3 regions of the Brevibacterium sp. 50QC2O2 genome follow, and region 3 is predicted to be linked to each of the others. Evidence: riboswitches for the same ligand, from Rfam matches in the RefSeq annotation. Region 3 holds a riboswitch; each other region holds the start of a gene.
The links. A riboswitch is a leader RNA that binds a small molecule or an ion and turns the genes downstream of it on or off. The one in region 3 is predicted to bind thiamine pyrophosphate.
Positions count from the first base shown of each region.

Region 1: another riboswitch for thiamine pyrophosphate. It lies ahead of NQ038_RS14875 (ECF transporter S component); the one in region 3 lies ahead of thiE (thiamine phosphate synthase).
Region 2: another riboswitch for thiamine pyrophosphate. It lies ahead of NQ038_RS12975 (3-oxoacyl-ACP reductase); the one in region 3 lies ahead of thiE (thiamine phosphate synthase).

Region 1 is NZ_JANIJZ010000033.1:1,652-11,891, reverse strand. It holds gene NQ038_RS14885 (MmgE/PrpD family protein) at 1-1,353, opposite strand, end outside; gene nadC (carboxylating nicotinate-nucleotide diphosphorylase) at 1,641-2,618, shown strand; TPP riboswitch at 2,640-2,746, shown strand; gene NQ038_RS14875 (ECF transporter S component) at 2,772-3,386, shown strand; gene NQ038_RS14870 (ECF transporter S component) at 3,391-5,772, shown strand; gene NQ038_RS14865 (energy-coupling factor transporter transmembrane protein EcfT) at 5,769-6,584, shown strand; gene NQ038_RS14860 (NUDIX hydrolase family protein) at 6,723-7,262, shown strand; gene NQ038_RS14855 (hypothetical protein) at 7,304-7,849, shown strand; gene NQ038_RS14850 (GNAT family N-acetyltransferase) at 7,884-8,390, shown strand; gene NQ038_RS14845 (hypothetical protein) at 8,483-8,707, shown strand; gene NQ038_RS14840 (HepT-like ribonuclease domain-containing protein) at 8,741-9,064, opposite strand; gene NQ038_RS14835 (nucleotidyltransferase family protein) at 9,061-9,381, opposite strand; gene NQ038_RS14830 (putative quinol monooxygenase) at 9,530-9,850, opposite strand; gene NQ038_RS14825 (IclR family transcriptional regulator) at 10,000-10,240, shown strand, end outside.
Region 2 is NZ_JANIJZ010000018.1:9,178-19,417, forward strand. It holds gene NQ038_RS12930 (ABC transporter permease) at 1-1,250, shown strand, start outside; gene NQ038_RS12935 (ABC transporter ATP-binding protein) at 1,265-2,041, shown strand; gene NQ038_RS12940 (antibiotic biosynthesis monooxygenase) at 2,309-2,590, opposite strand; gene NQ038_RS12945 (DUF4190 domain-containing protein) at 2,867-3,649, shown strand; gene NQ038_RS12950 (hypothetical protein) at 3,768-4,409, shown strand; gene NQ038_RS12955 (DUF3592 domain-containing protein) at 4,413-4,973, shown strand; gene NQ038_RS12960 (VOC family protein) at 5,189-5,557, opposite strand; gene NQ038_RS12965 (MarR family winged helix-turn-helix transcriptional regulator) at 5,693-6,175, shown strand; gene nhaA (Na+/H+ antiporter NhaA) at 6,257-7,603, opposite strand; TPP riboswitch at 7,838-7,960, shown strand; gene NQ038_RS12975 (3-oxoacyl-ACP reductase) at 8,070-8,846, shown strand; gene NQ038_RS12980 (LLM class flavin-dependent oxidoreductase) at 8,852-10,177, shown strand.
Region 3 is NZ_JANIJZ010000003.1:244,976-255,215, forward strand. It holds gene NQ038_RS04215 (amino acid permease) at 1-1,600, shown strand, start outside; gene NQ038_RS04220 (pseudouridine synthase) at 1,648-2,646, shown strand; gene NQ038_RS04225 (hypothetical protein) at 2,643-3,383, shown strand; gene guaB (IMP dehydrogenase) at 3,561-5,081, shown strand; gene NQ038_RS04235 (VOC family protein) at 5,227-6,225, shown strand; gene NQ038_RS04240 (acyl-CoA thioesterase domain-containing protein) at 6,293-7,132, opposite strand; TPP riboswitch at 7,200-7,331, shown strand; gene thiE (thiamine phosphate synthase) at 7,319-8,050, shown strand; gene thiD (bifunctional hydroxymethylpyrimidine kinase/phosphomethylpyrimidine kinase) at 8,047-8,952, shown strand; gene NQ038_RS04255 (TenA family protein) at 9,001-9,771, shown strand; gene NQ038_RS04260 (alcohol dehydrogenase catalytic domain-containing protein) at 9,916-10,240, shown strand, end outside.

The DNA of each region.
Region 1 (10,240 bases), on a different contig from region 3:
GGTACGGAACTTCTGGATGTAGTTCTCACGCCCGAAGGGCCGGGCGCCCAGCGGGTGGGCGTCGGCCACCGCCAGTTCGTCGACCAGCTTCGAGCCGTCCTCGAACTCGATCTCCACGCGACCGCCGAAGGCCATCTCGTTGGGATCGGTCGAGTGGTAACGACGCGTCCACTCGGGGTCTTCCTCGGTGGAGATCTTGTGCCACAGTTCCACGGTGTCCGGCCGGGCGGCGCGTTCGGGAGCGTAGGAGCGCTCGTGGTGCCAGCCCTGATCCTGCATGGCCACGGCGAAGATGTACATGATCGAGTGGTCCAGCGTTTCGCGGCTGGCCTTGGGATCCATCTTCTGCGGGTCGTTGGCGCCCGTGCCGATGACGTTGTGCGTGTGGTGCGAGGTGTGGATCGTGATGTGCTTGATCTTGGACAGGTCCTCGATCTCACCGCCGAGCTTGCGGGCCAGGTCGATCAGGGCCTGTGCCTGGTATTCCGCGGAGTGCTCCTTCGTGTAGGAGTCCAGAATCGCGCGCTTGGCCTCGCCGGCACCGGGCAGGCCCACGGTGTAGTGGGCGTCGGGGCCGTCCAGGATCCAGGCGATGACGCCGTCTTCGCCTTCGTAGATCGGGTTGGGCGAGGTCTCCCCGCGCATCGCGCGGTCCACGGCCTCGACTGCCATCTTGCCCGCGAACGCCGGCGCGTGCGCCTTCCAGGAGGAGATCAGGCCCTTGCGGGACTGACGGGTCGCGGTGGTCACGTGCAGGGCCTGGCCGATCGCCTCGTAGGTGACGTTCGGATCCAGGTGCAGCATGGCGCCCAGGCCGGCGGCGACCGACGGGCCCAGGTGGGCGACGTGGTCGATCTTGTGTTCGTGCAGGCAGATGCCCTTGGCCAGGTCGATCTGGATCTCGTAGCCGGTGGCGATGCCGTTGATCAGGTCAGCGCCGGAGACGCTGCCCAGGTGCTGGGCGACGGCGATCATCGGGGGGATGTTGTCGCCGGGGTGCGAGTACTCCTTGGCCAGGAAGGTGTCGTGGAAGTCGAGTTCGCGCACGGCCACGCCATTTGCGAAGGCGGCCCATTCGGGGGAGATGTGGTCGCTCAGCGGCTGGCCGAAGACGGTCGCACCCGGTTCGAGCTTGTGGGGCAGGGCCTGTTCGCGGGCGTGGGTGGGCGCCTTGCGATTGACGGAGGCGGCTGCGACGGAGGCGTTGTCGATGACACGGTTGATCACCATGTCCGCGACTTCCGATTCGATCGCGACCGGGTCGGCTGCGACCTGGGCGATCTTGTAGGCCAGCTGGTCCTTGCGCTCCAGGTTCTCAGCGCTCTTGTATACCCGGACTTCGTGGTTGATCATGGAGGATGCTCCTATTGTCGACTTTGACCTGATGCCGCGTCCACACCCCAGCCTAACGGTGTGCGCGCCTGGCCGGTAGCCCTGCGGCGCTTGTATGGGGATGCGGGCGACGTGTATCTGCCACCACAAATATATCTTGACATCAAGGTATTTCCCAAACCGTGGGTCCGCCGTTGGTCCGCCCGTGGGTCCAACCACGGGTCCGAACGGCGGACAGGCCGTTCGCTCGAACCGGGGCTCGACCGGACTCCGTCGGCACCGCGTCGAGGCCGCGTAGAGTGGGCCGCGTGAGTATCGAGATCGCCCCCGTGCCCCAGACCGTCATCGACGCCGTGATCGCCCGTGCCCTGGACGAGGACGCCCCCACCGGCGACCTCTCAGCGCAGACCTTCGTCCCCGCCTCCCTGACCACCACGGCCAGGGTCGTCGCCCGCGAACCCGGCGTGATGGCCGGCGGTGCCGTATTCGCCACCGCCATGGAACAGGCGGCCTACCGCACCCAGGCGCCCGGCGCGCCGGCCGGAATCGTCCCGCTGGCAGCGGGCGCCGCCGGCACCGTGTCCGTCCGACAGCTGGTCGCCGAGGGCGCCCCGTTCTCCACCGGAGACGCACTCATCGAGGTCTCCGGCCCCGCCCACGCGGTGCTGCTGGGCGAGCGCACCGGTTTGAACCTGCTGCAGCGCCTGTGCGCGATCGCCGCGCTGACCGCGCGCTATGTGGCCGCTGCGAACGCAGGCCGGGCGCAGTCCGACCCGGAGCACGGCACCACGGCACGTCCGGTGCGCGTGGTCGACACCCGCAAGACCACCCCGGGCCTGCGCACCCTGGAGAAGTACGCGGTGCGCGCAGGCGGCGGGCACAATCATCGCGCCGGCCTGTCCGATGCGGTGATGCTCAAGGACAACCACCTGGCCCTCCTGGGCGAGGGCGAGGCGCTGACCGCCGCCCTGCGCGCCGGCAAGGAGAAGCTGGGCCACACCACGCACCTGGAGGTCGAGGTGGATCGTTTCGAGCAGATCGAACCCGTGCTGGCCGCCGGTGTGGACACCATCATGCTGGACAACTTCGGCCCGGCCGAACTGGCCCGCGGCGTGGCCCAGGTGGCCGGGCGCGCCCTGGTCGAGGCCTCGGGCGGGGTGAACCTGGAGACGATCGGGGCGATCGCCGCCAGCGGGGTCGACATCGTCTCCGTCGGCGCGCTGACGCATTCGGTGGTCAACCTGGACCTGGGCCTGGACACCGTCGAGGACGTGCTCACCGTCTGAGCCGACCGCGTTATAGTGGAGGGACAACGACAGGGGAGCGCCACAAGGGGCGCTGAGAGTGCAGTGAACTGCAGACCCTCGAACCTGCTGCGGTTAGGACCGCCGAAGGAAGTCGAGTTCTCTTTCCCCTCCTGATCATCACAGGAGGCGAGCATGACCGATCATGCTGTCCACAATTCCGTGTCCACCCGCAGCACCTTCCGCTGGCGAGTCGTCGACATCGTCACCGCATCCGTGCTCGGCGTGGTGTGCGGACTGATCTTCTGGCTGTGGGCCGCGGCCTGGAGCTTCGTCGAACCGCTGTTCGCATTCTTCCCGCCGGCCTCCGGCCTGCTCAGCGCCGGCTGGGTGCTGGCCGGACCACTTGCCGGACTCATCATCCGCAAACCGGGCGCGGCCCTCTATGCTGAGGTATTGGCCGCCATCGCCGAGGCCACGCTGGGCTCCCACTTCGGCTTCGGCGCGATCATCTCCGGGCTCTGTCAGGGGCTGGGCGCCGAACTCGCGTTCACGGTCCTGGCCTACCGCCGCTTCGGCTTCGGCACCGCGCTGTTCTCCGGCGCGCTGGCCGGCCTGGCCCTGGGCCTGAACGAGAACCTGCTGTACAACACCGAATGGCTGCCCGCGTGGAAGTTGACGTATCTGGGCACGACCGCGGTATCCGGACTGGTGATCGCGGGTGTGCTCATGTGGGCGGCCGTGAGGGCACTGGCACGTACCGGCGCGCTGTCCGCATTCGCAGCGGGCAGGGCGAAACAGGAGGTTTGAGACTGTGAGCGTTGAAGCGACGACCCGGGGCGGCACACCACCGCGCGCCGTGGGGAACCGGCTGAGCTGGCGGGTCGTCGACATCGTCACGGCATCCGTGCTGGCGGTGGTCTGCGGCGTCATCTACTGGATCTGGTCGGCCGGCTGGACCTTCATCACCCCGGCCTTCGCGGCCTTCCCGCCCGGCGACGGGATCCTCTCGGGCACCTGGGTGCTGGCCGGGCCCCTGGCCGGGCTCATCATCCGCAAGCCGGGTGCTGCCCTCTACGCCGAGGTCCTGGCCGCCGTGACCGAGGCCGTGCTGGGCTCCCACTTCGGGTTCTCCATCCTGCTGACCTCCCCCATTCAGGGACTGGCCGCGGAGCTGGCCTTCGCCGTCTTCGCCTACCGCCGCTTCGGCTTCCCGGTCGTGCTGTTCTCCGGATTGCTTACGGGTACGGCGCAGGGCTGCATCGACAATATCGTTCTCTACGCCGAATGGCTGCCCGTGTGGAAGACGTCCAGGATCGCGTTCTGCGCGGTCTCCGGGCTGCTCATGGCCGGCCTGTTCGTGTGGTGGATCGTGCGCGTCCTGGCCCGCGCCGGAGCACTGACCGCATTCGCCGCCGGGCGCGGTGCCGACGAAGCGCCGGGCTCCCGCGGTTCCGCAGCCGAGGCCACTGCCGGTTCCGACCGAACGCGCGCCACCGCGGCCGGCGCCCCGACCGGTACCTCGACCGGCGGCTCCCCCGCACCGGGCGCCTCGGCCGACGGGCGATCCGACGTAACCGACCGGAGACCGGATGACCCCGCCGTCGTCCCCGCCGAGGTCGTGGCCAGGGACTTCTCCTACCGGCACGCCGGCCGCAAACGCGCGGCCTTCTCCCACCTGTCCCTGACGATCCCGGCCGGCCAGAAGGTATTGCTGGCGGGGGCCTCGGGCGCGGGGAAGTCGACCTTCCTGCACGCCCTGGCCGGGGTCCTGCCGGCCGAATCCGGCTACGCCACCGGAGAACTGCTGGTCGCCGGCGCCGCGCCCGATCCGACTCGCGGGACCTGCGGCCTGGTGCTCCAGGACCCCGATTCGCAGGCGGTCATGTCGAAGATCGGCCACGACGTCACCTTCGGGCTGGAGAATCTGCGGGTGCCCGCCGAACAGATCCCGGCCAGGGTCGCCCACGCGCTGGACCTGGTGGGCCTGGACTATCCGCTGGACCATCCGACCACGGCCCTGTCCGGCGGGCAGAAGCAGCGCCTGGCAATCGCCGGGGTCGTCGCGATGCGCCCTGGCCTGCTGATCCTCGACGAGCCGACCGCCAACCTCGACCCCGAGGCCGCCGTGGCCATCCGCGATGTCATCGTCGACGCCGCCACCGCGACCGGCGCCACCGTGGTGCTGGTCGAACACCGCCTGCCGCTGTGGGCCGAACACGTGGACCGGATCGTGGTGCTCGGCGCCTCGGCCGACGACGCCGAGGGCACCCGGATCATCGCCGACGGATCGCCCAAGGCGGTGCTCGGCGATGAACTGCTGCGCCCGCACCTGCGCGCGGCGGGCCTGTGGCTACCCGGCGAGGCTGTCGAGGTCCCCGACGACATCCCCGACGGCTCCCTTGGCACCACCGACACCGGGCAGATCGCCGCGGTGGGCGCTGCCGGCCGGGACGCCTCCGGTAGGGACGCCGCAAGCGGTGTGGCCCCCGCACAGCCCCTGCTGTCCACCCATGCCCTGCAGGTGGGCCGCGAGTCCCGCGCCGTGGCACGGGTGCCGGGACTCGAACTGCACCCCGGCACGGTGCTAGCCGTACGCGGTCCCAACGGCGCCGGCAAGACCACCACCGCACTGACCCTGGCGGGCCTGCTTCCTCCGGTGGCGGGCGATGTCGTGGCCGGCGAGGGCCTGGTGCGCCTGCCCGGTGCCGCGCGGGTTCCGAAGTCCACCCATCCGGGCGAGTGGAGTTCCAAGGAGCTGGTCGAACGGATCGGCATGGTCTTCCAGGAACCCGAACACCAGTTCATGCGGCCCAGCGTGCGCGCCGAACTGGAATACGGCCCGCAGCGGGCGGGCTGGGCCGAAGCCGATGTCGCCGCGCGCACCGCGCAGTTGCTCGACGCGCTGCGCCTGACACCCTTGGCCCAGGCCCACCCCAACACCCTGTCAGGCGGTGAGAAGCGCCGGCTCAGCGTGGCCGCGATGATCGCCGCGCGCCCGCCCGTGCTCATCGTCGACGAGCCGACCTTCGGCCAGGACGCCCTGACCTGGGGCGCGCTGGTGGAGCTGTTCGAGGAGCTGATCGCCGGCGGCACCGCGATCGTCGCCGTCACCCACGATGCGGACTTCGCCACCGCGATCGGCGCGCGCACCGTGCATGTCGACCAGGCGGGGAACGCTGGGAGGCGGGCATGACCTCGGCCCCGGAAACCGACACGGTGCGCACGAGCGCTGCGGACTTCGCACCCGCCGCGGGCTGGGTCATGCGGATCAACCCGGTGGCCAAGATCGCCGTGATGGCGCTGCTGACCCTGGGCGTGATCCTGAGCATCGACGTGGCCTCGGCCTCGACCATGTTCGTGCTGCAACTGATCGCGCTGCCGTTGATCCGGCTGCGCTGGAAACTTCTGTCGCGCCTCTGGTTCCTGCCCCTGACGGCCCTGTTGGCCGGTTGGGGCACCGCGATCCTGGCAGCCAAGACCGGCACGGTGCTGGTGGACCTGGGGCCGCTGACGATCACCAGCTATTCGGCGTCCATGGGCCTGGCGATTTTCCTGCGCGCCATGTGCATGATGCTGCCGTGCGTGGTGCTGGTGCTCACCATTGACTCCACGGAGTTGGCCGATGCGCTGGTCCAGCTGTGGCACCTGCCCGAACGCGTGGTGCTGGCGGCCCTGGCCGCCAGCCGCCTGCTGGGCCTGTTCGCGGCCGAACTCGACACCCTGCGGATGGCCAGGCGGGCGCGGGGCGCGGCCTTCACCGGGCCCCTGGCCAAGGTCGCAGAGTTCTTCCCGCTGGCCTTCGCCCTGCTGGTCCAGGCGCTGCGGCGCTCGGGGAAGCTGGCGATGGCGATGGAGGGCCGTGCCTTCGGTACCGCGCAGCGGACCTGGTCGCGCAAGTCCCGATTGGTGGGCGCTGACTGGCTGTTCATGACAGTGGCCTTCCTGATGGCCGTGCTGTCGATCGCCACGGCCTCCTGGGCGGGCACCTGGAACCCGATCGTGTGAGGCGAGCCGGGGCCTCGGCCCGTGCGCGGTAGCGGCCCGCCGGGTTCGGGCGGAGCCGCCGCTCAGGGCCACCCGGTGCAGCCCGGGGTGCGGCGCCGGGATTGTGACCGGCGTCGCAACGCGTGGCAGGATGAGGGCATGACGCGTACTGCACTGGATTTCGACGACAACTGGTTCGACCCGGAGGAGCTCGTCGAGTTCCGCCGCCGTCTGCCGATCACCTACGTCAACGCGGTCCCCGTCCAGGTCGACGATATGGGCCGGGTCGAGCGCATCGGCCTGCTGCTGCGCACTCTGGCCAGCGGCAAGCTGGGCCGGGAGATCGTGGGCGGGCGGGTGCGCTACCACGAGTCCCTGCGCACGGCGCTGATGCGCCATGCGGAGAAGGACCTGGGTCCGCTGGCCCTGCCCGAGGTCCCCGCCTCGCTGACCCCGTTCCACGTCGCCGAATACTTCCCCACCGAGGGGATCGGGCGCTACCACGATCCACGCCAGCACGCGGTCGCGCTGTGCTACATCCTGCCGGTGCGCGGGGAATGCGCCCCGCAACAGGACACCCTGAGCCTGGACTGGCTGACTCCGGCCGAGGCCCTGCGCGATGACATCGTCACGGATATGGCAGGCGGCCAGGAGCACATCGTGCGCGCCGCCCTGGCCCACCTGGGCGTGCTGCCCTGAGGATCGGCGTGAGGCAGGGCTGCTGAGAGAGGAGGGCCGCGATGGGCGATGTCCGCATGCAGATCACCCGGCCCGGCATTTCCCTGGCCGAGGCCACCGCACTGGCCCCGCAGGTCCGCGAGTGGCTGCGCTCCGAGGGATTCGCCGACGGGAGCCGGCGATTCGGCGACTGGATGTACGAAGGCAGCTTGGGCGACTACATCGGTCCCTGGATTCTGGGCACTCACGAGGGTCGACTCATCCACGATGTGCCCGTGTGCGTGATCGTGGGCTGGAAGCACTACCTGGCCGAGGCCGGCTATCCGGCCGTCGTCACCGCCTGTACCGCGTGCGGGGCCGCATCGCCGGGCGAGGCGGAGATGGAGCGGGTCTACCGGGACTGGTGGGCTGACCCAGCCGTTTCCCCACGAGTGATCTGTCGGGAATGCGGCCACGGCGAGGCCCTGACCGACCGTGATCTGGAGGACGTCGAGGTCATCGCGCCCCTGGCGATCACCCTGGGCTCCGCAGTAGCTGCAGACCAGATAGTCGATGACATCGCGGAGCGCTTCGGCGGCCACTGGTTCCTCAGCGCCTACCGGCTGTAACCTCCGCGATATATGGCCCGGGTTACCATCGCATATGCCCGAACTCGCCCTCCGCCCCATGACCACCGCCGACTGGCCCGCCGTGCGCTCGATCTACGCCGCCGGCATCGCGACCGGCAACGCCACATTCCAACCGGAACCACCGAGCTGGGAGGACTTCGACGCCGGACACCTGTGCGCTCATCGACTGGTGGCGGTCGAGGAGGCAGACGGAGTGCTCGGCTGGTGTGCCGTATCGCCCACGTCCTCGCGAGCCGTCTATTCCGGGGTCGTGGAGCACTCGGTCTACGTCTCCCCAAGCGCCCAGGGCCGCGGAGTGGGCCGGGAACTTCTGCACGCCCTGCTGGAAACCACCTCGGCCGCGGGTATCTGGACCGTGCAGGGCTCGGTCTTCCCGGAGAACACGGCCAGCCTGGCCCTGCACCGGTCCATGGGCTTCCGCGCGGTGGGCCGCCGCGAGCGCATCGCGCGCATGGACTACGGCCCCTATGCCGGACAGTGGCGCGACACCATCCTCATCGAGCACCGCGTTCGCGCCTAGGCCACCCGGGCACAGGTTCCGCAGCGGCCCTCAGCATGTTCACAGTTTCAGCCCGCGGGAACTCCCAGGCAATCTCTTCCTAGGCTGGTCCCATGCCCAGACTACGCATCGAGATCCCGGCGACCGACCGCGTCGAAGCCAAACGGATCGCAGCCGACTACCAACGGGGAAGACCCCACCGAGGTCTTGAGGAAGAGGTGGAGCAATCCGCCTGGGATCGGGGTCGAACTCCCCTAAGCCGTCCCACCTTCATCGGTCTGACGAATGGGGATCAGCCCCTCTACAAATTCGACATCGAGGTCGAGTCCGTGGTGTGAGCTGACACCGGGCCAGACGCACATTGGATACCATCAATCACGCAAAGCGATGATGAGTAGCGGCAAATGCAATTCGACGACGTCGCGGACAACATCCACGTCGACTCCGAAATACTGGTGGACCAGGATGTTGCGGAACCCGCGAATCTCCGGCCAGGCGATCTCCGGATGTGCATCCGTAATCTCCTGCGGCAGGTGGTTGGCCGCCTCACCGATGATCTGCAGATTCCGCTCTATGGCATCCTCAGCCATGTTGACCAGATCCGGAGAACCACTGTCCAATGCGGCAACATACCGCTGACACCGTTCAACGGCCCCGATGATGTCGGTGATCCGTTCGCCTGGTCCACGGCTCACAGCGGCACTGCGTCCGCGAGCGCCGTCGCGGAGACCGGCCGTTTGAGTAATTGCACGGGAAAGATGTCGATATCGTCTCGGCCGAACAGCAGGCGAGTCTCCTCCATGAGCCCGGATGCTCGCATGAGCAGGTTCCCATCTGCGGGATCCATTTCCACCAGGATGTCGATATCGCTGCCTGAATGCGCGGTGCCGCGGGCCACGGAGCCGAAGAGCAGAGGATTCCTCGCAGAGTACTTCACCAGAAGCGCCTGGAATTCACCGCGGCGCTCTTCTATCAGGCGCCGCAGCGAACAAGTCTCAGGTGTCACGGACATGTCTAAAGAATAACCGCCGCCCGACCGCTTGGACAGAGGGCGGCAGCAGACGCCTCGGGCCCGGGGAATCCGCGATGTGCGGGGTGCCCCGGGCCCGGGATTCGCGCGGCAGCGCTCAGTTATGCAGCAGCGCTCAGCAGTACTGCGCTCAGTCGATCTGCAGTTCGCCCATCGGCTCCCAGCCGGTGCCGTCGACCTGGCGGGACACGATCTGCGGCGTGTGCTTCAGGTGCGGGCGCATGGATTCCAGCCCGGCGGCGAAGTGATCGCTGCTGACGTGGGGACCGGCGCCCTCGTCGGTGAAGCACTCGACCAGGTAGTACACGTTCGGCTCTTCGATACTGCGCGACCATTCGAAGAAGTTGTTGCCGTCCTCCGCGCGGGTGGAATCGGTGAACTCCTTGACGATCTGCGGCCAGGCCTCCACGCTTTCGGGCTTGACATCGTATTTGACGACGATGAAGTACATTCGTCCTCCTAGGTATTCGTGCTTCGGTGTTCTGCGGGCGGCATGCCGTCCGCACACCCATCTTCCCCACTATCCGATCACATCGGCGCCCGCCCTGTCACGCCCCGGTTCTCACCGCGCGATAATCCGTCGTGTGCCAGAATCGGGGCATGAGCACAACAGTCGATGAAGACCTCCTGCTTGCCTCCGATCCCGCGTCTGCGCCTGCTCCGACTGCGTCCCCGAGCCCCGAGCCCTGCGGCACCGTGCACCGTGCGATCGCGATCCTCGAAGCGGTGGCCGAGCACGGATCCTCGACGGCCAAGTCGATCTCAGAGCACACCGGCATCCCCGTGCCGACCGTGTACCGGCTGGCCAAGGAGCTGTGCGCCGAGGACTATCTGGTCCACC
Region 2 (10,240 bases), on a different contig from region 3:
CCAGGCATGCGCGGCCCGCCAGGCGGGCGAAGTCGACCAAGCGAGCTCGGACCTCGGTCCCGTCCATCCCCGCCCGGAAATCCGCGGCAAGCCGGAAGTCCCATCTGGCCCCCAGCCGCGGGGGCCGGCTGAACCTGCGGCTGGCCCTGCTCGATCTGCGCGCCGAACGCCGCCGGTGGGCGCTGGTGCCCGCAGTATTCTTCCTTGCGGCCCTGCTCATCACCCTGCCGATGAACCTGCTGAGCACCTTCGAAAGCCCCCGCTTCGTCACCTATATGGGCGCGCCCCAGAGCGATCTGCGCGCCGACATCCAGTTCGTCGACCCCGCCGCCGGCACCGGGGCCGAGGCGATGGCCAAGCTGCGGGGGCAGCTGGATCGGGACTCACGGGTGACCGATGTCAAGGCCTTCGCCACGGTGCTCGCGGAGGCCCCCGGGGAGGAGGGGTGGGAGGCGCTGCGTGTGGGCATCGGCGACTATTCGGACGCCGGGCTGGTGTACCTGTCCGGCTCCGGGCCGCGGGACGGGCAGATCGCGCTGTCGGCCTTCAACGCCGAGAAATACGGCGTGGGACCGGGGGACTCGATCGAGCTGCGACAGGCCGGTGGAACCACACGGGCCCAGGTCAGCGGCGTCTACCAGGACGTGACCAGTGGCGGCTTCACCGCGAAACTGCAGGGCGAACCCCCTGCCGAAGCCGAAAGATGGACCCTCTTCGCCGATGTCGCCCCCGGTGCTGATCCGGCCGAGGTCTCCGCGGACCTAGATGCGGCGAATCCGGCGGCCACCGTTATCCCGATGCGCGAATACGTGCGGCAGACGCTGTCCTATGTCACGGATACGCTGCGCACCGCCGTCATCATCACCCTGGTCTTCGGGATCGGGTCCGCGGCGCTCATCTCCACCCTGTTCCTGCGCCTGTGCATCGGGCGGGACCGGCAGAAGATGGGGGTGCTGTCCGTGCTCGGCTTCTCAACAGGTGAGATCATCGGCCAGCTCCACCTCAAAATGCTCATCACGGTGGCGGCCGGCACCGTCCTGGGCACGCTGGTGGCGGCGACCCTGGGCGAGCGCCTGGTGGGAGCGCTCATCTCCCTGGCCGGACTGGGACTGACCCAGCTGACCTTCATCCCGCAGCCGTGGATCGTCTACGCGCTGTTCCCCGTCCTGCTCACCGGCGCAGGAATGGGCGGGGCCGCACTCGTGGCGCACAGTCTGCGCGGGGCCGACCGCAGCGGGTGGCTGCGATGACGAAAGGAAGCGATATGACAGGCGGGAGCCAACCGCGTCTGCAGGTGCGCGATCTGTCCAAGACCTTCTTCACCACGGATCCGCCGGTCGAGGTGCTGCGCGGGATCGACCTGGACGTGGCAGCCGGCGAGTACCTGGCGATCATGGGGGCCTCGGGCTCGGGCAAGTCGACCCTGCTCTACGCCATGAGCGGGATGGACCATCCGACTGGCGGCAGCGTGTGCCTGGACGGGCGCGAGCTGACCGAGCTGGGCGAGGCCGAGATGAGCCGGGTCAGGCTGACCCGGATGGGCTTCGTGTTCCAGCAGTCGCACTTCCTCCGCAATCTCAATATCCGGGACAATGTGCTGCTCCCTGCGCTCAAGGCCGGCAACAGCGCCGAGCAGGCCGCCGCGGCGCAGCAGACGGTCGACCGGCTGCTGGAGCGCTTCGGCATCGCCGAGGTCGCCGACCACGAGGTCACCCAGGCTTCGGGCGGGCAGCTGCAGCGGGCCTCGCTGTGCCGGGCCCTGGCCACCGACCCGGCCGTATTGTTCGCCGATGAGCCCACCGGAGCGCTGAACAGCAGCGCCACCCAGGACGCGCTCGATGCGCTGACCGAGGCGAACCGGGCGGGCACGACCATCGTCATGGTGACCCACGATCCGGTCTGCGCGGCCCGGGCCGAACGGCTGGTCTACCTGGTCGACGGCCGGGTGGTCGACACCCTGCGGCAGGGACCCTGGAGCGCCGAGGCCGCGGCTCAGCGGGAGCGGGAGCTGCTGGCCTGGCTGGGTGGCCAGGGGTTCTGAGCGGGCGGAAACGACTGGCCATCATTGGTGATGGCCTGGCTGGTCAAGCTGTTCAGTGACATCCAACCCCGGCATCCGTATCCTATGCACGCCCGCCGGCGCTGCCGCAGTTCACGAATACAGCCGGTTGGCCCCTTCCGATCCAGCTCGCCGTTCTCGGCGTGCTCTATGCGCTCATCGCCGGGACGGTTTACCTGCCGTTGGGGTATGCGGCTGATCGGGTGCTTGGAGCCCGCCCGGTTATTGTGTCCTGCTGAGAGAATCGACTCAGACCACTTCGAAGCCCCAGACGTCGACGCTCATGCCGCGTCGCTGATCGGCATCGTGGGCGTGCTGATCGCGGGCGGCACTCCAGGCCTCGTAGGCTTCCCGGGTGTCCCAGCGGGTGACGACGAAATACTTGTCCTGGCCGCTGACCGGGCGCAGTAATTCGAAGCCCGCGAATCCCGGTGCCTGGTCCACCGCCTTCTTGCGCGCGGCGAAGCGCTTCTCGATCTCGGCCGCGGCGCCGGGAGGGAAGGTCAGTGCGGTGATGTTGACGAATGCCATGGTGGTCTCGCTTCCCCGCCCAGTTCCCGGGCGGTCGTCGGGGTTTGGAGATTGCGGATAAGCCCACCCTAACAACGTGGGCGCGGTGGGTGCTAGGCGAATGACGAAGATCGGCTGGTACCGTGGCCCGGCGTAACGATCCGATTTCGTAGGCGCGCAGAGGGTGATGAGATGTCCCATCCGAACGATCCCCGGCAACAGGGTTGGTATACCGGCGGTCCCGGTGGAGGGAATCCGCCGGTTCCGGGCTACCCTCCCGCACCGGGGAATGCGCCTGTGAACCCGCCGGGGAACGCTGCGGGTGCCGGGTCCAAGAACGGTGTGGGCCTCTGGGCCATGATCCTGGGCATCGTCGGCTTCATCGTCTGGCCGGCCGGCGTGGTGGCGATCATCCTGGGGATCCTCGGCCTGCGCAACCTCAACCTGAACCGTGCCGACAACAAGGGGCAGACCGTCACGGGTCTGGTCCTGGGGATCTTCACGACGATCGTCGGGTTCATCGTGAGCGTGGCCATCGTGATCGCGTTGATCGTCGGCATCGGGGCGACTTCGCAGGATGACACCGGGGGGATGCACGGTGACTCGGGGATGCAGGGTGATTCCCCGGCCGAGCCGGCACAGCCCGGCTCCGATGGGGACGCAGGGGGTCAGAAGGACTCCGGACAGGAACTGGTGCCGGGGGTGACCATGGAATTGGAGCCCGAGGCGTCCGGCAAGGCGTCCGAGCACGCCGCTCCCGACAGGATCCAGGGGCAGAACCCGGTCTTCCTGCGCGTGCACCTGCGCAATTCCTCGGATGCGGACTTCGCTCCACCGTACCCGCTCATCACGTGCACCTACGGTGGGGGAGCCGAATGTCCGGAGGTCTTCGACAGGAGTGTGTCTCCGACCATCGACGGGACCGACAAGGGATTCCACTCCTCTGTTCCCGCGGGCAAGGACCTGTCCTTCATCACCGCCTATGCCGTACCGGCCGAGCAGATGAAGTCATTGCACCTGAAGTACGAGTTCGCGATCGACGGGCAGGGCCGGCGTGCTCTGGACTTCTCGGCGGGGTGATTCGTCCGGGACACCGGGCGGATCACCCCGGGTGACCTGGGTCTATGGGTCGCAGAGGCGCAATGTGACCTGCGTGATACGTTTAGAAACATGAATAGGTTAAGGATTACATCAGGCGTTGTCGCCGTTGCCGCCACCATCGCCCTGGCCGGGTGCGGGGGAGCCCGAACAGGATTCCCAGCCCTCGCACGCGGCCGCCCAGCCGGCCGAGGCCTCGGCTCCGGGTGTCGATGGGGGTGCCGCGGACGGTGCGGCGGGCGAGGACTCCGCCGCCGCGGGGCAGCAGGGCGGCGGCCCGGTTGCCGACGGTCAGGAGGTGACGGACAAGGAGTACACGTTCCGCCTGCCCGCCGACTGGACGGATGCCAAGACCGTCCCCGGCGCCTCGATTCCCGACGGAATGAAGGTGTGTGCGCTCAAGGGCACCAAGGACGGCATCCCCAATATGAATATCGCGATGACCACCACGACGAGTGCGGATACGACGATCGACGATGTGGAGAAGGACGCGGTATCCCAGATCAAGGACACCGGCGCCAAGAACCCGAAGGAATACGACAAGTTCACCGTCGACGGTGAACAGGCCCTGCACTTCTCGATGGAGAGCCAGAGCAACGGCCGGTCCTTCCTCGCCGACCAGTTCTACCTGCTGCACGGCACGAATGTCTACGTTCTGAGCTTCGGCAACGACCCGAAGGTCAAGCAGGGCGATCGCAACGACATGCTGGTCTCCGTGCTCAACAGCTGGAAGTGGAAGTAGGGCATGGGAAAACGCCGGATGGAGTCGGGGTGGTGGATCACCCCGGCCTGCGCCTTCGCGCTCGCGGCCTTCATGATCGTGCTGGGCGTGTGGGACCGGCAGATCAACCGGTACGAGGCGTCGACGATGACGTCCACGGTGACGGCGAGTGTGCTGGCCGGAGCGAGCGAATCGACGCACCGGGAATGCGGCTCGGAGCAGAAGACGTGCAGCACGACCTACACCTGCACGATTCGGTACGTCTTCACTCCGGACCCGGCCAGGCCCGAGGCCAGGGCCACCGGTGAGGCCGAAGAGTCCGGGCGCTGTGGTGAGCAGCAGGCCGAGGGGACTCAGCGCACCGTCTACTTCGATCCGGCGGATACGGCCCAGTCGACGGTGTCCGACCCCAATGCGGGGTTGAACCGGCACGGCTGGCTGCTGTGGGTGGGTATCGGGGTCCTCAGTCTGGCCTTCGGTTTCGCCGGCATCTGGTTCCACCGCTGGCTGGCGGGCCTCGGCGAGGCGAAGAATGAATCGCGGAAGCAGTCGGCCGGGCCCGCGAGGCCCGAAGGGGCAGGGTAGGCGGGCCCGGCGGGGAACGGCCCGATCCCGGGTGGGCCCGCCATACCGGGATCCTGGCCGCCGATCCCGGTGCGGGGGTCGTGGTCGAGGTGCAAGGTTGAGGGTGCGCGGCAGGTCGAGCTTGAGCGCGTTCGCGGATTGTGACTGGGTGGGCCGTGCTTGTTCGGGTCGCGCTTGTCCGGACTGTGTTTCCGAAGCCGGTGTGCGCATGGCGATCAGGCCTGGTCGTGCACCGTGACGGCGTAGCCGTCCGGGTCCGCGAAGGTGAAGGTCCGGCCGAAGGGGCTGGGCTTGGGCTCCGAGAGGATCGGGGTGCCCGCGGCGGTCAGCGAGTCGTAGAGCCCCTGCACATCGTCGCAGCACAGCCACAGCGCGACTCCCAGACCGGGCTGCTGGACCTGGTCGAGATTGACGCCGGGTAGCGGTTCGCGCACGGCGAAGGCGATCGGGGTGGTGGTGAAGACGATTGCGCCGGGAGGTGCGCTCGGCGCCCGGTGCAGGCCGAGGTGGGTCTCGTAGAACTTCGCCGAGCGCTGCAGGTCGCGTACCTGGAGGGCGATGAAATCGGGTCCGGTGACTGACATGGGGTGTTCCTTACTGTTCGACTGTCCTGGATCGACGATCCTGGACCGATTGTCCTGGTCCGTCCGGGGTTCGGTCCGAAGCCGGAGCGCGATGTCAGGATGCTGACGTAGTCCACTATATGTCAGAATACTTACATGATTCAAGAGGTAAACGCGCGCGCGGCGGGCGAATCCGGAACCGCCGATTCCGGCCCCGAGGATTTGGGGACACTGGTGGGCTACCGGCTCAAAGAAGTGCAGTCGATACTGCGCTCCCGGATGGACGAGACCTTGCGGCCACTGGGCCTGACGACCCCGCAGTACGTCTGCCTGGAGGTACTCAGTCGCACTCCGGGCGCCTCGAACGCGGAGCTGGCCCGCGGCGCCTTCGTCACCCGGCAGACCATGAACACCCTGCTGCGCGGCCTACAGGAGCGGGGCCTGATCGAACGCGCGGTGCGCGCATCCAGTGGCAGGGCACTGCCGATTTCACTCACCGCGGCCGGGCGCGAGCTGCTGGGGGCCGCCGTCGAGCGCACCCACCGGGTCGAGGCCCGCCTGGTCTCCCGGCTCACCGCCGTTCAGCGCGAAACGCTGCAGGAAGCGCTGGCGGCCTGCGTCGAGGGCCTGCGCGATTGAATGTGGACCGTTTGTTTCAGATTCCACTGTTCGAACAGTGGAATCTGAAACAAACGGTCCATGGATGGAGGGCGCGGACCCCTACCGCAGATTGTCGCGGTAGTTGTTCTTGTACATCCGGTTGCGCGGGGCCAGCCATAGCGCGGAGAGCACGGTGGCCAGCACACTGGCCAGCAGGATCGCGATCTTCGCGTCGTTCGCATGCTCTCCGGACACGCCGAAGCTCAGATCGGATACCAGCAGTGCAACCGTGAAGCCCACGCCCGCGACGATCGACACGCCGAACAGATCGGTCCAGGTCACCTGCCGGTCCAGGCGGCCCAGCGGGGTACGGGTGATCAGCCAGGTCGAGGCCATGATGCCGATCGGCTTGCCCAGCACCAGGCCCACCATGATCCCCCAGAACACGGGCGCCTGCAGGGCTGCGACGAAACCGGACCAGCCGCCGATCGCCACGCCGGCGGAGAAGAATGCGAAGATCGGAACGGCGATGGCCGAGGACAGCGGCGAGACCCGGTCGGACAGAATCATGGCCAGGGGGCGCTGCTCGGCCTCCACGCCCGAGGTCGCCGCCGGCGCGTCCTCATCCTCCTCCTCGAGTGCCACCTGGGACGCCGGCTTGGCGCCGTTGGCGGACATGGCCGCCGGCGTCACCAGCCCCAGCACCACGCCGGCAATCGTCGCGTGCACGCCGCTTTGGTACATGCACAGCCAGGCGATTGCGCCGATCGGCAACAGAATCAGCCACATCGCCCAGGCGTGCTTGGCGAAGAATCGGGGGGCGCCGCGGACCAGGAAGAAGTAGGCGAGGATCGGGACCAGCGCGCCCAACAGCCACAGGGGCTGGAGCCCCTGGGCGTAGAAGATCGCGATGATGACGATCGCGATGAGGTCGTCGACCACGGCCAGGGTCATCAGGAAGACCCGCAGTGGGCTGGGCAGCCAGCGACCCATCACCGCCAGGATCGCCAGGGCGAAGGCGATATCGGTGGCCGTCGGAGTGGCCCAGCCCTGTAGGCCCTCGGTCCCGCTGGAGGCCACGATGGCCGCGAAGATGAGTGCCGGCACGATGACCCCGCCGCAGGCCGCGACCATCGGCGTCAGCGCCTGGCGCCAGTCGCGCAGGGCTCCACCGGTGAACTCGAACTTCAGGTCGAGGCCCACGCAGAAGAAGAACACGGCCAGCAGTGCGTCCGCGCACCAGTGGGCCACGCTCAGGTGCAGGGTGGTGAAGCCCAGGGGTAGGTCGAGGTAGGTGTCGCGCACGGCGAAGAACCAGCCCGCCAGTGGGGAGTTCGCGCAGATCACGGCCAGCACCGCCGCGACGATGAGCATGATGCCGCCCAGGTGTTCCCCGCGCAGGGCATTCATGATGGTGGTGCCCAGCGACGGTTTCGCGGGCTTGAGTGTTGTCGGTGTACTGGACATTGGGGTCCTCTTCGGATCGACGGGGTCGCCGGGCACATGCGCAGCACGTGCTCTGACCCCGATTATTCACATGAGAGACCACCCGCGCCGTATACCGTGGGTACGCGCCGAGGTGTTCCCGCCGACCAGACTTCCCGGCACACCGGGGACAACCTTAGCGGCTCATGTCGCCCAGCGCACATTCTGTGTTTCGCCGCGGCCCCTTGCCAGGTGCGCGGGGTCGTGATGTGATGGATGTGTGACACGGGGTACCGCCCGTATGCGCCGGATGAAGATCGGGTGCGACGAGTGGCTGAGAAATACCCGTTGAACCTGATCCAGTTAGCACTGGCGAAGGGATTGTCCGGTGTTCACCGCCCACCGTGGGCCGGTGACAGTGTATGGTCGGCCGGCAGCAGGGTATCCACCCGCGGGCACGACCGGACGCGCACCGATCGCCTTCGCCTCCTATCGAGAGGCATGCATCATGACATCAACCGTTCTTCCGCTCGCCGAGCAGATCGTCCTGGTCACCGGTGGGGCCCGCGGCCTGGGCGCGGCCGTGTCCAGGGCATTCCTGGGCCAGGGCGCCCGCGTCGTCATCGACTATCGTGCTTCGCACGATGCCGCCGGGGCCCTGGCCCAGGAGTTCCCCGACCGGGCACTCGCGATCCAGGCGGACGTCCGGGACCGTGCCCAAGTCGATTCCCTTTTCGCCGAGGCATCCGCCACCTGGGGTGCCCCCGTCACCACGGTGGTCAATAACGCCCTGATCGACTTCTCATTCAACGGTGATGCCCGAGCGAAGGCGGACCGGATCACGTACCCGGAACTCGCCGCGCAGTTCGCCGGTTCCGTTCAGGGCCCACTGAATGTCATCCAGTCGGCGCTGCCCGGCATGACGCGGGCCGGTTTCGGGCGGGTCGTCAACATCGGGACCAATCTGTTCCAGAACCCTGTTGTGCCGTATCACGACTACACCGCCGCCAAGGCGGCACTGCTGTCCCTGACCAGGACGTTCGCCGACGATCTGGGGCCCCGGGGGATTACCGTCAATATGGTCTCCGGTGGACTCCTGCAGACCACCGATGCATCGGCGGCCACCCCGGAAGAGGTCTTCGCCGGGATCGCCGCGAGTACCCCGCTGCGCGCGGTCACAACGCCCGAACAGCTGGCCGACGCGGTGTTGTTCTTCGCCAGCCCCTGGGCGCGGGGCGTGACCGGACAGAATCTCATCGTGGACGGCGGCCTGGTCAAGGGGTGAGGGACGTGACGGTCAAGCAGGCCCATCTCAACCTGTTCATCCACGGTGTCGGCCACCACGCGGCCGCTTGGCGTGCACCGGATGCGCCAAGCGAACACCTCACCGATGTGGAGTACTACAAGGAACTGGCCAGGATCGCCGAACGCGGCAAACTGGACGCCGTGTTCTTCGCCGACGGACAGTCCCTCAGCGGGGACGCAGTGCAGGACGGGCCCGGTTGGGCCCTCGAACCCCTCACTCTGCTGGCCGCCATGAGCCAGGCGACGGATCGTATCGGACTGGTCAGTACTGTGTCGGCCACGTTCTACACGCCGTACCATGCGGCGCGGATGTTGGCCGGTCTGGACCATATTTCAGGAGGGCGCATCGGCTGGAACGTGGTGACCTCGATGTTCGATGCAGAAGCGCAGAACCACGGCATGCCGCACCTGCCGGATCATGCCACCCGTTACGCCAGGGCCGAAGAGTTCGTCGACGTCGTGTTGCGGCTGTTCGATTCCTGGCCGGCCGACTCCATCGTCGTCGAACGGGGAGAGGGGATTGGGGCTTCTGGAGTCCACCCCGGCCGGTATGTCGATGCCGCCATGCTCACCGAGCTCAACCACAGCGGTCGGAATTTCGCGGTGCGGGGCCCGCTCAACGTGCCGAGCCCTCCCCAGGGTCGGCCTGTGCTCTTCCAGGCCGGGGCCTCGGAACAGGGCCGCGACCTGGCCGCGCGCCGCGCGGAGGCAATATATGCGGTGGCCTACGACGCCGAGGCCGGACGTGCCTATCGTGGCGATGTGCGCCGTCGCATCGCCGCCGCCGGGCGCAATCCGGACGCAGTGGCGATTCTGCCCGGTTTGGTGACCTATGTGGGGTCGACCATGGAAGAGGCCCTGGCCAAACAGGCGGCACTCGACGGACTCCTCCCCGTGGAGAACTCGCTGCGGCAGCTCAGCGTGTTCATCGGACAGGACACCTCGGGATGGGACCTGGATGCACCCGTGCCGCCGCTGCCCCCGTTGGAGGAGTTCACGGGGCCCAAAGGCCGCTACGCCACGATTCTGCGCATCATCGCCACTCAACGGCCCACGGTGCGCCGGCTGCTGGGCCGGTTGGCGGCGGGTGGGGGCCATTGCACGATGGTGGGCACACCGGAGTCGATCGCCGACGAGATCGAGATGTGGCTCGATACCGGTGCCGCCGATGGGTTCAATCTGATGCCGCCCTCCCTGCCACAGGGTATCGAGGACTTCGTCGACCATGTCGTGCCCCAATTGCAGCGGCGCGGTAGATTCCGCACGGAATACGTGGGAAAGACCTTGAGAGCTCACCTGGGCCAGTCCTAAGTCGTCCCGCACGGCCCAGCGACATCCGTAACCTGTCCGTCGCAAATCTTCGCTAGACTTGGC
Region 3 (10,240 bases):
CCAGCCCACCGGCCCGAAGCCCACCGGCCCGAAGCCCGCCGGTTCCCAGCCTTCGGCCGCGCCTCGCCGGGCCGACGGAACGGTCGCCCCGTCGCCCGAACACGTCCGCCCACACCCGTTCCCGGCCTCGCACGCCGGGCCCGCAGTCGGCGCCCCGGCCACCAGTGCGACCAAGTTCCTCAGTGTCTTCCAGCTGGCGATCATGACGGTCGTGACAGTCGCCAGCCTGCGCAGCCTGCCTGCCATGGCCGGATACGGGCTGGCCTCGGTGGCGTTGTTCGTCATCCCCGCCATCCTGTTCCTGGTGCCCACGGCGCTGGTCGCCGCGGAACTGGCCACCGGATGGAAGGGAGGCGTGTTCGTCTGGATCCGCGAGGCCTTCGGCGATCGCTGGGGCTTCGAGGCAATCTGGCTGCAGTGGATCCAGAACGTCGTCTGGTATCCCACCCAGATCGCCTTCATCGCCGCCAGCCTGTCCTTCGTTGTCGGACACACCGGCCTGGCGGATTCGGGCCTGTTCACCGCGATCGTGATCCTCGTCCTCTACTGGGGTTCGACCCTGATCACCCTGCGCGGCGGCAAGCTGTTCGCCAATGTGGGCACGTGGAGCGGCCTGTTCGGCACGCTTCTGCCCGGCATCCTGCTGATCGTCTTCGGTGTGATCTGGCTGGGGTCGGGACAGTCCTCGCAGACCTCGCTGGAACCCACGGCGCTGATCCCGCCGCATACGGGACTGTCCGCGATCGTGTTGATCGTGTCCAATGTGCTCGCCTATGCGGGCATGGAGGTCAACGCGGTGCACGCGAACGATCTGCGCAATCCCGGCAAGGGTTACCCGCGCTCGATCCTCATCGCCTCGGTGTTGATCCTGGCGGTGTTCATCCTGCCGGTGCTGGCGATCGCCGTGGCCGTGCCCAAGGCCCAACTGGGGCTGACCAATGGCATCAACCTGGCGTTCCAGACTTTCTTCGACGCCTGGCACATGGGCTGGGGCACTCCGGTGATATCGGCGCTGATCGCCCTGGGCGCCTTCGCCTCGGTCGTCACCTGGATCGCGGGCCCCTCGCGCGGCTTGTTGGCGGCGGCCCGCAACGGACTGCTGCCGCCGGCGCTGCAGAAGCGGAACAAGGCCGGGGTCCAGTCCGGGATCCTGACCGTGCAGGGCATCATCGTCACGATCCTCGCGGCGCTGTTCATCGTCATTCCCAATGTGAATACGGCGTTCATCGCGCTCGTGGACATGGCCGCCGCCCTCTACCTGATCATGTACATGCTCATGTTCGCAGCGGCGATCAGACTGCGCCGAACCCGGCCGGATGTGGAGCGGACGTACCGTGTGCGCGGGATGGACGTCATCGCCGGCGTCGGATTCGTCGCCTGCCTCGCGGCCTTCGTGCTCAGCTTCATCGCGCCATCGGGATTCACCGCGATGCCGGCGGGCATATACCCGGTTGTGGTGGGAATCGTCGTGGTGGTGCTCGCGGCACCCCCGCTGCTCTTCTACCACTTCCGCAAACCCGGCTGGGACAAGCGGACCCCCGAGGAGATCGCCGAGGCCGAGAAGTCGATCCTGGTCAATCCGCCGGACGACGCCGGCTGAGCCGCGGCTGATCACCCGGCCGGCCGCGGCTGATAGGCTGGCGCCTCGTGAAATCACCCCTGCCCCCGCGCGAGGGCATCAGCGCCAACCGGCTGCGCGCCCCCGGCGGTCTGCAGACACACGCCGGCGCACATCTGCCGGTGCCCGCGACCGTGGGCCAGTGGCTGGCCGGGCTCTTCCCCGCCGCCGCACCCTCCGAACTAACAGCACTGCTCGACCCAGCTGCCGGCGATATGCGCGACGAGTCCGGCGCCCCGGTCGAAGCCGGGGACCCGCCGCACCCCGGCGGCTTCTACTTCTTCCACCGGCCCGTCCCGCCCGAAGCCCGGATTCCCTTCGAAGTGACCACCGTCTACGAGGACGCGGACCTGCTGGTCGTCGACAAACCCCATTTCCTGGCCTCGACGCCCAATGGCCGTTTCGTGCGCGAATGCGTGGTCACCCGGGCGCGCGTCGAACGCGATGAGCCGGACTTGGTGGCCATCCACCGGCTGGACCGGGTGACCGCGGGCCTGCTCGTCCTCTCCCGCCGCCCGCAGACCCGGGGCGCCTACCAGAGCCTGTTCCAGGCCCGCCGTGTGCACAAGCAGTACCTGGCCCTGGCCCGCCTGCCCCGCGGTTTCGACCCGGAGACCTTCGCCGGGGGATTCCCACTGGAGCGCCACAGCCGGCTGGACAAGGAGCCGGGCACCAGGCAGATGCTCGAGGTGCCAGGGCCCGCGAACGCGCATACGACGCTGGAGTTCGTCCGGGCGGTCGCCTCGGCCCAGGGGGAGGCCCGCACCGGCCTGTTCCGACTGCATCCGCATACGGGCCGGACCCACCAGCTGCGCGTGCACATGAACGCCCTGGGCCTGCCGATCCTGGGCGACCCCGTCTACCCACGGGATCTGGCGCCGGACCCCTATGACTTCTCCAGCCCCCTGCAGCTGCTGGCCCACCGCCTTGCCTTCACCGATCCGCTGACCGGCCGGGAGCGGGAGTTCGAATCGAGGCTGTGGGATCAAGACGGGGTCCACGACGCCGGTGGCACACTGTCGTTATGAGAGACAAGAGGAGGAAGGGCCAGGACCCACACGGTGGCTGGGCATCCGATTTGGCCAGGACCCTCCTAGTGCCGGTGCTGGCGCAGATCGGCTACGCCGTGTACATCGCCCTGGCCTCGCACGGGATGGTCCGCACCAGTGAGACCTCCGATGACCTGGTCGAGCCAGACGATATCGGCGCACTCGTCATCATCTTCACCTGCGTGATCGGGGTGGTCGGCTCCTACCTCCTGATGTCGCCCGCGCGGCCCGACGAGGGTTTCCGCTTCCGAGGCTTCGTCCCGCTGACGCTGGTGAGCACTGTGCTCATGGCGGCCCTGGGAGTGGGAGCCTCCTTCATCTGGCTGCATCTGACGCCCTACGGTCAGCCACTGAGTCCCAAGCTGATGGACCAATGGGGCGCCTGGCCGTTCACCGTGTATCTGGCGGGCCTGACCCTGGCAGTCACAGCCTGGGGCACGCTGGGGTGTTATCTGATCGTGGTGTTCACCCCGCTACGCTGGCCCGGCTGGCTGGGGATCGGCTCGATTGTCGTGGCTGTGCTGGTCTCCGTCCTCGGCTATCGGCTGGGCACCGTGGTCCGGACGGCCGAGTACATGCGTGCGGCCGGGACCCAAGCGGCGATCGGCCTGGCCTCGGCCCTGGTCATGTGTCTGGTACTGGGAATCGCACAGATCATCCGCCGCAGGGCGCCGGACACTGTGCCAGGGACGTCTGGCCGCCGGGCTCTGCCGTGAGACTCGACACGTTCGGCTGGATTCGGCTGCCCGGCGCCACCGGGCGGGGAATATGATTGACGAAATCAAAGTTTGAACTGCACATCTTCTGGCCCGGAGCCGGCGAACCAGCCGGTGGCCCGGCCCGGAGGGTAGGGACAGACGACGAACGACCTACCAATCTTTGAGAGGGCACCCATGGGCAGCGGCAATTCCGTAGTAGACAACGATCCATTCGCACTGACAGGTCTGACGTACGACGACGTCCTGCTGCTGCCCGGGGACACGGACGTCATCCCGTCCGAGGCCTCGACCCGGACGCGTCTGACCCGCGAGATCGACATCAACATTCCCCTGGTGTCGGCGGCGATGGACACCGTGACGGAATCGCGCATGGCGATCGCCATGGCCCGCATCGGCGGCATCGGCATCATCCACCGCAATCTGAGCAAGGAGGACCAGGCGGCCCAGGTCGACTACGTCAAGCGCAGTGAATCGGGGATGATCTCCGATCCGGTGACGATCACGGCGGATAAGACACTGGCCGAACTGGACGAGGTCTGCGCGCAGTACCGCATCTCCGGCCTGCCCGTGGTCGACGAGTCCGGCGTCCTGGTGGGCATCGTGACCAACCGCGATCTGCGCTTCGTATCGCATTCGAAGTACGAGACAACCACGGTCGCCCAGATCATGACCAAGTCGCCGCTGATCACTGCTCAGGTCGGCGTTGCGCCCAATGACGCCTACGCCCTGCTGGCCGAACACAAGATCGAGAAGCTGCCGCTGGTCGATGAGCACAATGTGCTCCAGGGCCTCATCACGGTCAAGGACTTCGTCAAGACCGAGGAATACCCCGATGCCTGCCGCGACGGCGAGGGCCGGCTGCTGGTGGGCGCCGCGATCGGCTTCTACGGTGACTCCTATGAGCGCGCCGGCCTGCTGGCCGACGCCGGTGTGGACGTGCTGGTCGTGGACACCGCCAACGGCCACGCCCGCGGCGTGACCGACATGATCAAGCGCCTCAAGTCGGACAAGGCCTTTGCCGGGGTGCAGATCATCGGCGGCAACGTCGCCACGCGTGAGGGTGCGCAGGCGCTCATCGACGCGGGTGCGGACGCCATCAAGGTGGGCGTGGGCCCGGGCTCCATCTGCACGACCCGGATCGTCGCCGGCGTCGGCGTTCCCCAGGTCACGGCGGTCCACCTGGCCTATCAGGCGGCCAAGGCGGCCGGCGTTCCGGTCATCGCCGATGGCGGCCTGCAGTACTCCGGCGATATCGGCAAGGCCCTGGTCGCCGGTGCAGAATCGGTCATGCTGGGGTCCCTGTTCGCCGGCACTCGTGAGGCCCCCGGCGAACTCATCCTGGTCAACGGCAAGCAGTACAAGTCCTACCGCGGCATGGGGTCGCTGGGTGCTATGGCCCCGCGCAAGGGCAAGTCGTACTCTAAGGACCGCTACTTCCAGGCCGATGTCGCCACCGATACGGAACTCATCCCGGAGGGCATCGAGGGCCGCGTGGCCTACCGCGGGCAGCTCAAGAACGTCGCCTACCAGCTGACCGGCGGCCTGCGCCAGACCATGTTCTACGTGGGCGCGCGCACGATCCCGGAGCTGCGGGCAAACGGCCGTTTCGTCCGCCTGACCACGGCGGGTCTGAAGGAAAGCCACCCGCACGACATCCAGATGACGGTCGAGGCGCCGAACTACCACTCGCACTGAGTCCCATCGTCTGAGTCGCGGTGCCGCGTGGCCGGGACCCGCCATGGACCCATCCAGGGGTCCGGCGGGTTCCGGCCACGCGGCGTTTTCGCAGATGGGCGGGCAAAGGGGCGACATATCGCTCCGGCGGTCGCACACTTGTGGCATGACACCGAACCCCGTTCCAGACCCCAGACCGCCCACCGACGAAACCGAACGGACCCCGCTGGCCGTCTCCCTGTGGTTCGACAGGTGCGCACAGGATGCCGTTGAGCACTACACCAGGGCGTTTCGCTCCGTCACCGTCGAACGCGCCGAGAACTACCCGGCCGATCCCGCAGAGCTCCCTGACTTCCAACGCGATTTGGCCGGCGAACTCCTGGCGCTCGACCTGCGGATCGAGGACCTGGACTTCACCTTCATCAACGCCGATGACACCTTCCGGCCCACTCCGTCGCTCAACCTGACCGTCAACTTCGATCCGGCCCGGCACACCGATGCCCGTGCCTATCTGGACCGGGTCCGCGCGGTGCTGATGGAGGGTGGCCGCGAACTGATGCCGCTGGACGCCTATCCGTTCAGCCCGCACTACGCCTGGGTTGAGGACCGCTTCGGGGTGAGCTGGCAGCTGATGGTGACGAACCCGGACGGGCAGCCCCGACCGTTCCTGCTGCCCTCGCTGAGCTTCGGCGGTCCCCAGCAGAACCGGGCGGCCGAGGCCGTCGACTACTATCTGCAGACCTTCACCCGGATCTTCGGCCCCGACCTCCCCAGCGGACTGGGACACCTGTACACCTATGGCGAGTTCGGCGGGGTCCCGGACCTGGGCCCGGGGGTCGAATCGCCGGTTACCGCCGAATCCGTGATCCACGCGGACTTCCGGCTCGCCGGGCAGTGGTGCACGGCGATGGACCCAGGGGCAGGCCAGGACTTCACCTTCACGGAGGGTGTCTCGCTCATCGTCTACGCGCAGGACCAGGCGCAGATCGACGCACTGTGGGAGGCACTGTCGCATGTCCCGGAGGCCGAGGCCTGCGGCTGGTGCAAGGATCGCTTCGGCCTGAGCTGGCAGATCGTCCCGCGCACCTGGCCGGAGCTGAGCACCAGGCCGGGGGCCTATCAGACGATGATGGGCCAGAAGAAGATCATCATCGCCGAATACTGAGTTCGGCTCGACCCCGGCCGGATTCCCCGGGACCGACCGTGATCCGGCCGCTGGGAACGGCCGAGGTTCAGGCCGGCCGAGGCGCGGCGCCACCGCCGGCACGGCGCTTGCGGAACAGGACCTGCTGGCTGATCGAGGCCAGCAGGACGCCGGAGGAGTCGGTGATGTCCCCGTGGTAGAGCCCGCGCCCGTAGGCCACGGAGCGGGGCCGCAGGTCCATCAGCATCCACTCCTCGGCGTCCATCGGGCGGTGGAACCACAGAGTGTGGTCCAGGCTCGACTGCGATTGGAACTCTTCGGTGTTGTACGTGCCGATGCCCGACGAGATGTCGGAAAGATAGGTCACCGCCAGGATGTTCATGAGGTCGCGGCTGATCGTCGCAGCCCCCACCCCGGTGCGGCTGAGATCGGCCGTGCAGCGGGCCCAGAAGCGCTGCGGATAGTCGGGTTCGGGGAAACCCGGTTCGGTCCTCCGGCCCTCGAAGCTGAACAGCCGGGGGATCGGGTAGAACTCGTTCATCGGCAACTCGTGGTCGTTCAGCGCCGTATCGCCCTGCACATCGGGGGACTTCCCCGGCAGTGCGAAGGACGCCGACATATTGAAGATGACCCGTCCGTTCTGCAGTGCCACCACGCGCCGGGCCGAATAGGAACCACCGTCGCGGTCGCGGAAGACCTGGAAGACCGTGGGCTTCGAGGCGTCGCCGGGCCGCAGGAAGTATCCGTGCAGAGAGTGCGGCAGGCGCCCGGAGTCCACGGTCAGGGCCGCGGCCAGCAGGGATTGGGTGGCGACCTGGCCGCCGTAGAGCGCGAAGGGTTCGTCGAAGACGAAGCCGGCGCGGTAGATGTTGAGGTCGATCTTCTCCAACTGCAGAAGATTGAGCAGGCTGCCGGGTGCTTCGGTCACGGTTCCTCCAAGGTTCGGGCTATGCGGGGATACCCCAACTCTAGACTGCCGTGGATGTTAGTGTGGAGCCGATGACACGGGGTGCCCAGGTAGTCGCACCGGCGCGGGTTCGTGCCGCCGCCGGCCGGCCAGGGCTGAGAACACACCCGTCGAACCTGTCTGGATAACTCCTGCGAAGGGATGGTCATGATTGACCCCGCTGTGCTCAACCCCCGCCTGATCCCCTACGATTTCAGCCTGTATTTGGTGACCGACACCGCGATGTGCACCGCCGCCGGGCGCGGCGTGGCCGACACCGTCGCAGCCGCTGTCACCGGCGGCGCCTCGGTCGTGCAGGTGCGCGAGAAACACGCCTCCGACGCCGAGGTCCTGGCCCTGACCCTGGACGTGTTCGCCGCCCTGCGCGGCATCCCCGCACCGGCCGGGACGGCGGCCGAGAACGTCCCCGTGTTCCTCGACGACCGCGTCGAAGTCGTCGCCGAACTGCGTCGGCGCGGCCTGCCCGCCCACATCCACGTGGGCCAGACGGACATGCCGCCGGCCCAGGTCCGCGCCCGCCTGGGCGCCGAACCCCTGCTGGGCCTGTCCGCCCACACCGCCGAACAGTTCGCCGTCGCCGCCAAGGCCGGGGGAGTGGACCTGTTCGGAGTCGGCCCCGTCTGGGCCACCCGGACGAAGGACGTGCAGCGCCCAGCACTGGGCGTCGAGCACTGGACCGAACTGAACCGGGAGGCACTGGAACTCGGGATCCCCGCCGTGGCGATCGGCGGGATCAAGGGCCACAACGTCCACGAACTCGCCGGCGCCGGCGCCCTGGGCGTGTGCGTGGTCTCCGATATCTGCACTGCAGCCGATCCCGAGGCCGCAGCGCGGTCGATCCGCGCGGCCTACCTCGGCGCGCAGGGGGAGAACCGATGAGCACTGCGCCGACGAACACCGTGCCGAACCCCACGCCGTTGAATACAGTGAACAGGCCCCCGATCGCCCTGACGATCGCCGGCACCGATCCGTCGGGGGGCGCCGGCATCCACGCCGACCTCAAGAGCTTCGCCGCCCGTGGAGCCTACGGCACCTCCGTCATCACCGCCCTGGTCGCCCAGAACACCCATGGTGTGTCCCGCGTCTACGGGATCGATGCGGACTTCGTTGCCGACCAGTTCGACTCGGTGCTCGGGGACATGCCCGTGGACGCGGCGAAGACCGGGATGTTGGGCACCCGAGAGCTGGTCGACCTGACCGTGGACAAACTCGCAGAGACCCCCGTGCCCCACCTGGTCGTCGACCCCGTCATGGTCTCGACCTCGGGACACCGGCTGCTCGACGCCGACGCGATCGGCGCGGTGCGCGCGCGCCTGCTGCCGGTCGCCTCGGTCATCACCCCGAACCTGCCGGAAGCGGCCCTGCTGCTCGGCGATGACGTCGCCGAGGCCCGCGACGAGTCCCAGATGACGGCCCAGGCCCGCGAACTCGTGGCGCGCGGGGCCGGGGCGGCCCTGGTCAAGGGCGGCCACGGCACCGGCGGCACAGTCTTCGACGTGCTCGCCGTCGCGGATGGCCACGGGGCGACTTCGGTGCACGTGTACACGCACCCACGGGTCGCCTCGGCCAATACCCACGGCACCGGCTGCACCTTGTCCGCCGCCATCACCGCGGAACTGGCTCGCGGGGCACAGCTGGAGCCCGCGGTCTTCGAGGGCCTGGAGTACCTGGGCCGGGCCCTGGCCGCGGCGGCGGGCTGGAACCTGTCGCTGGACCCGGCCGGCGCCCACGGGCCGGTCGACCACCTGGTCGATCTGCGCCCCGTGCGCGCACGAGCCTGAGCACCCGAAACCCGACCTGAGCACCCGAAACCCGAGGAAGGATACACCATGGTCGACTACCACCTGTTCAGCCAGGGCCCGCGCACGCGCGAGCTGTGGAATTCCGTACACGACGTCATCACCCGGATCGAGGAACTCGACTTCCTGGGCCAACTGGCCGACGGCACACTCGGCCACGAGGCCTTCGTGAACTACCTGTTGCAGGACGAGCTGTACCTGGACGGCTATGCCCGGGCCATGAGCCTGCTGGGGGCGGCCGCACCCAGCAACGACCAGACCCGCTTCTGGGTCTTGGCCGCAGGCGAGGCGATCGCCGATGAACAGTCGATGCACGCCGAATTGCTGGCGGACCCCGGGTTCTCAACGATCGCCGACCGGCTTTCGACCGCGGCCGGTGTGATCGGGGCGGCCTGGCCCGCCGGCGGGGCCAACCCCACGACACTGGGCTACACCTCCTATCTGCTCAGCCAGGCGGCGAGCGCACCCTATGCGGTGGGAGTCGCCGCGATCCTGCCGTGCTTCTGGGTGTACGCGCACATCGGCAAGGTCCTGGTTCAGCGGGTGCGGGCGGGGTCCCGCGATCTGGCGGGGCATCCCTTCGCGACCTGGATCGAGGCCTACGACAGCCCCGACTTCGACGCATCGGTGGTGGGGGCCGTGGGCATCCTCGAGGGCCTGCTGGAGGCCGCGCCGAAGGCCGAGCTCACGCGCATGGTCCAGACGTTCCGCCAGGCGTGCCTGTACGAACTGCACTTCTGGGCGGCGGCCCATGTGGGCCAGGACTGGCAGGAGCCGAATCACCGCACCCCGCGGGGATGAGGGCCGGCGGGGCCGGGACCCCGCAGTGCCCGGACCCGAGAGAGCGCGTCGGGACGTGTGCCGGAGCGGCCCCGGGTGCGTGCCGTGGAGATATGCGTGCGCGGTAATGTGGGGACGAACGAAACCCCGAAGAAAGGCAGATCGATGAAGATTCGCGGAGCAGTGCTGCGCACCATGGAGGCTCCCCGGCCCTACGCCGAATCGAAGCCCCTGGACGTCGTCGAAGTCGAACTCGACGCCCCCGGCCCCGGCGAGGTCCTGCTGAAGATGACGGCGGCCGGCCTGTGCCACTCCGATCTGTCCGTGGTCAACGGCAACCGCCCCCGCCCGCTGCCGATGCTGCTGGGCCATGAGGGCGCCGGCATCGTCGAACAGGTGGGCCCCGGTGTGAGCGACCTGGCCGTCGGCGACCACGTGGTCACCGTCTTCCTGCCGCGTTGTGGGAAGTGCGAGAACTGCCTGACAGACG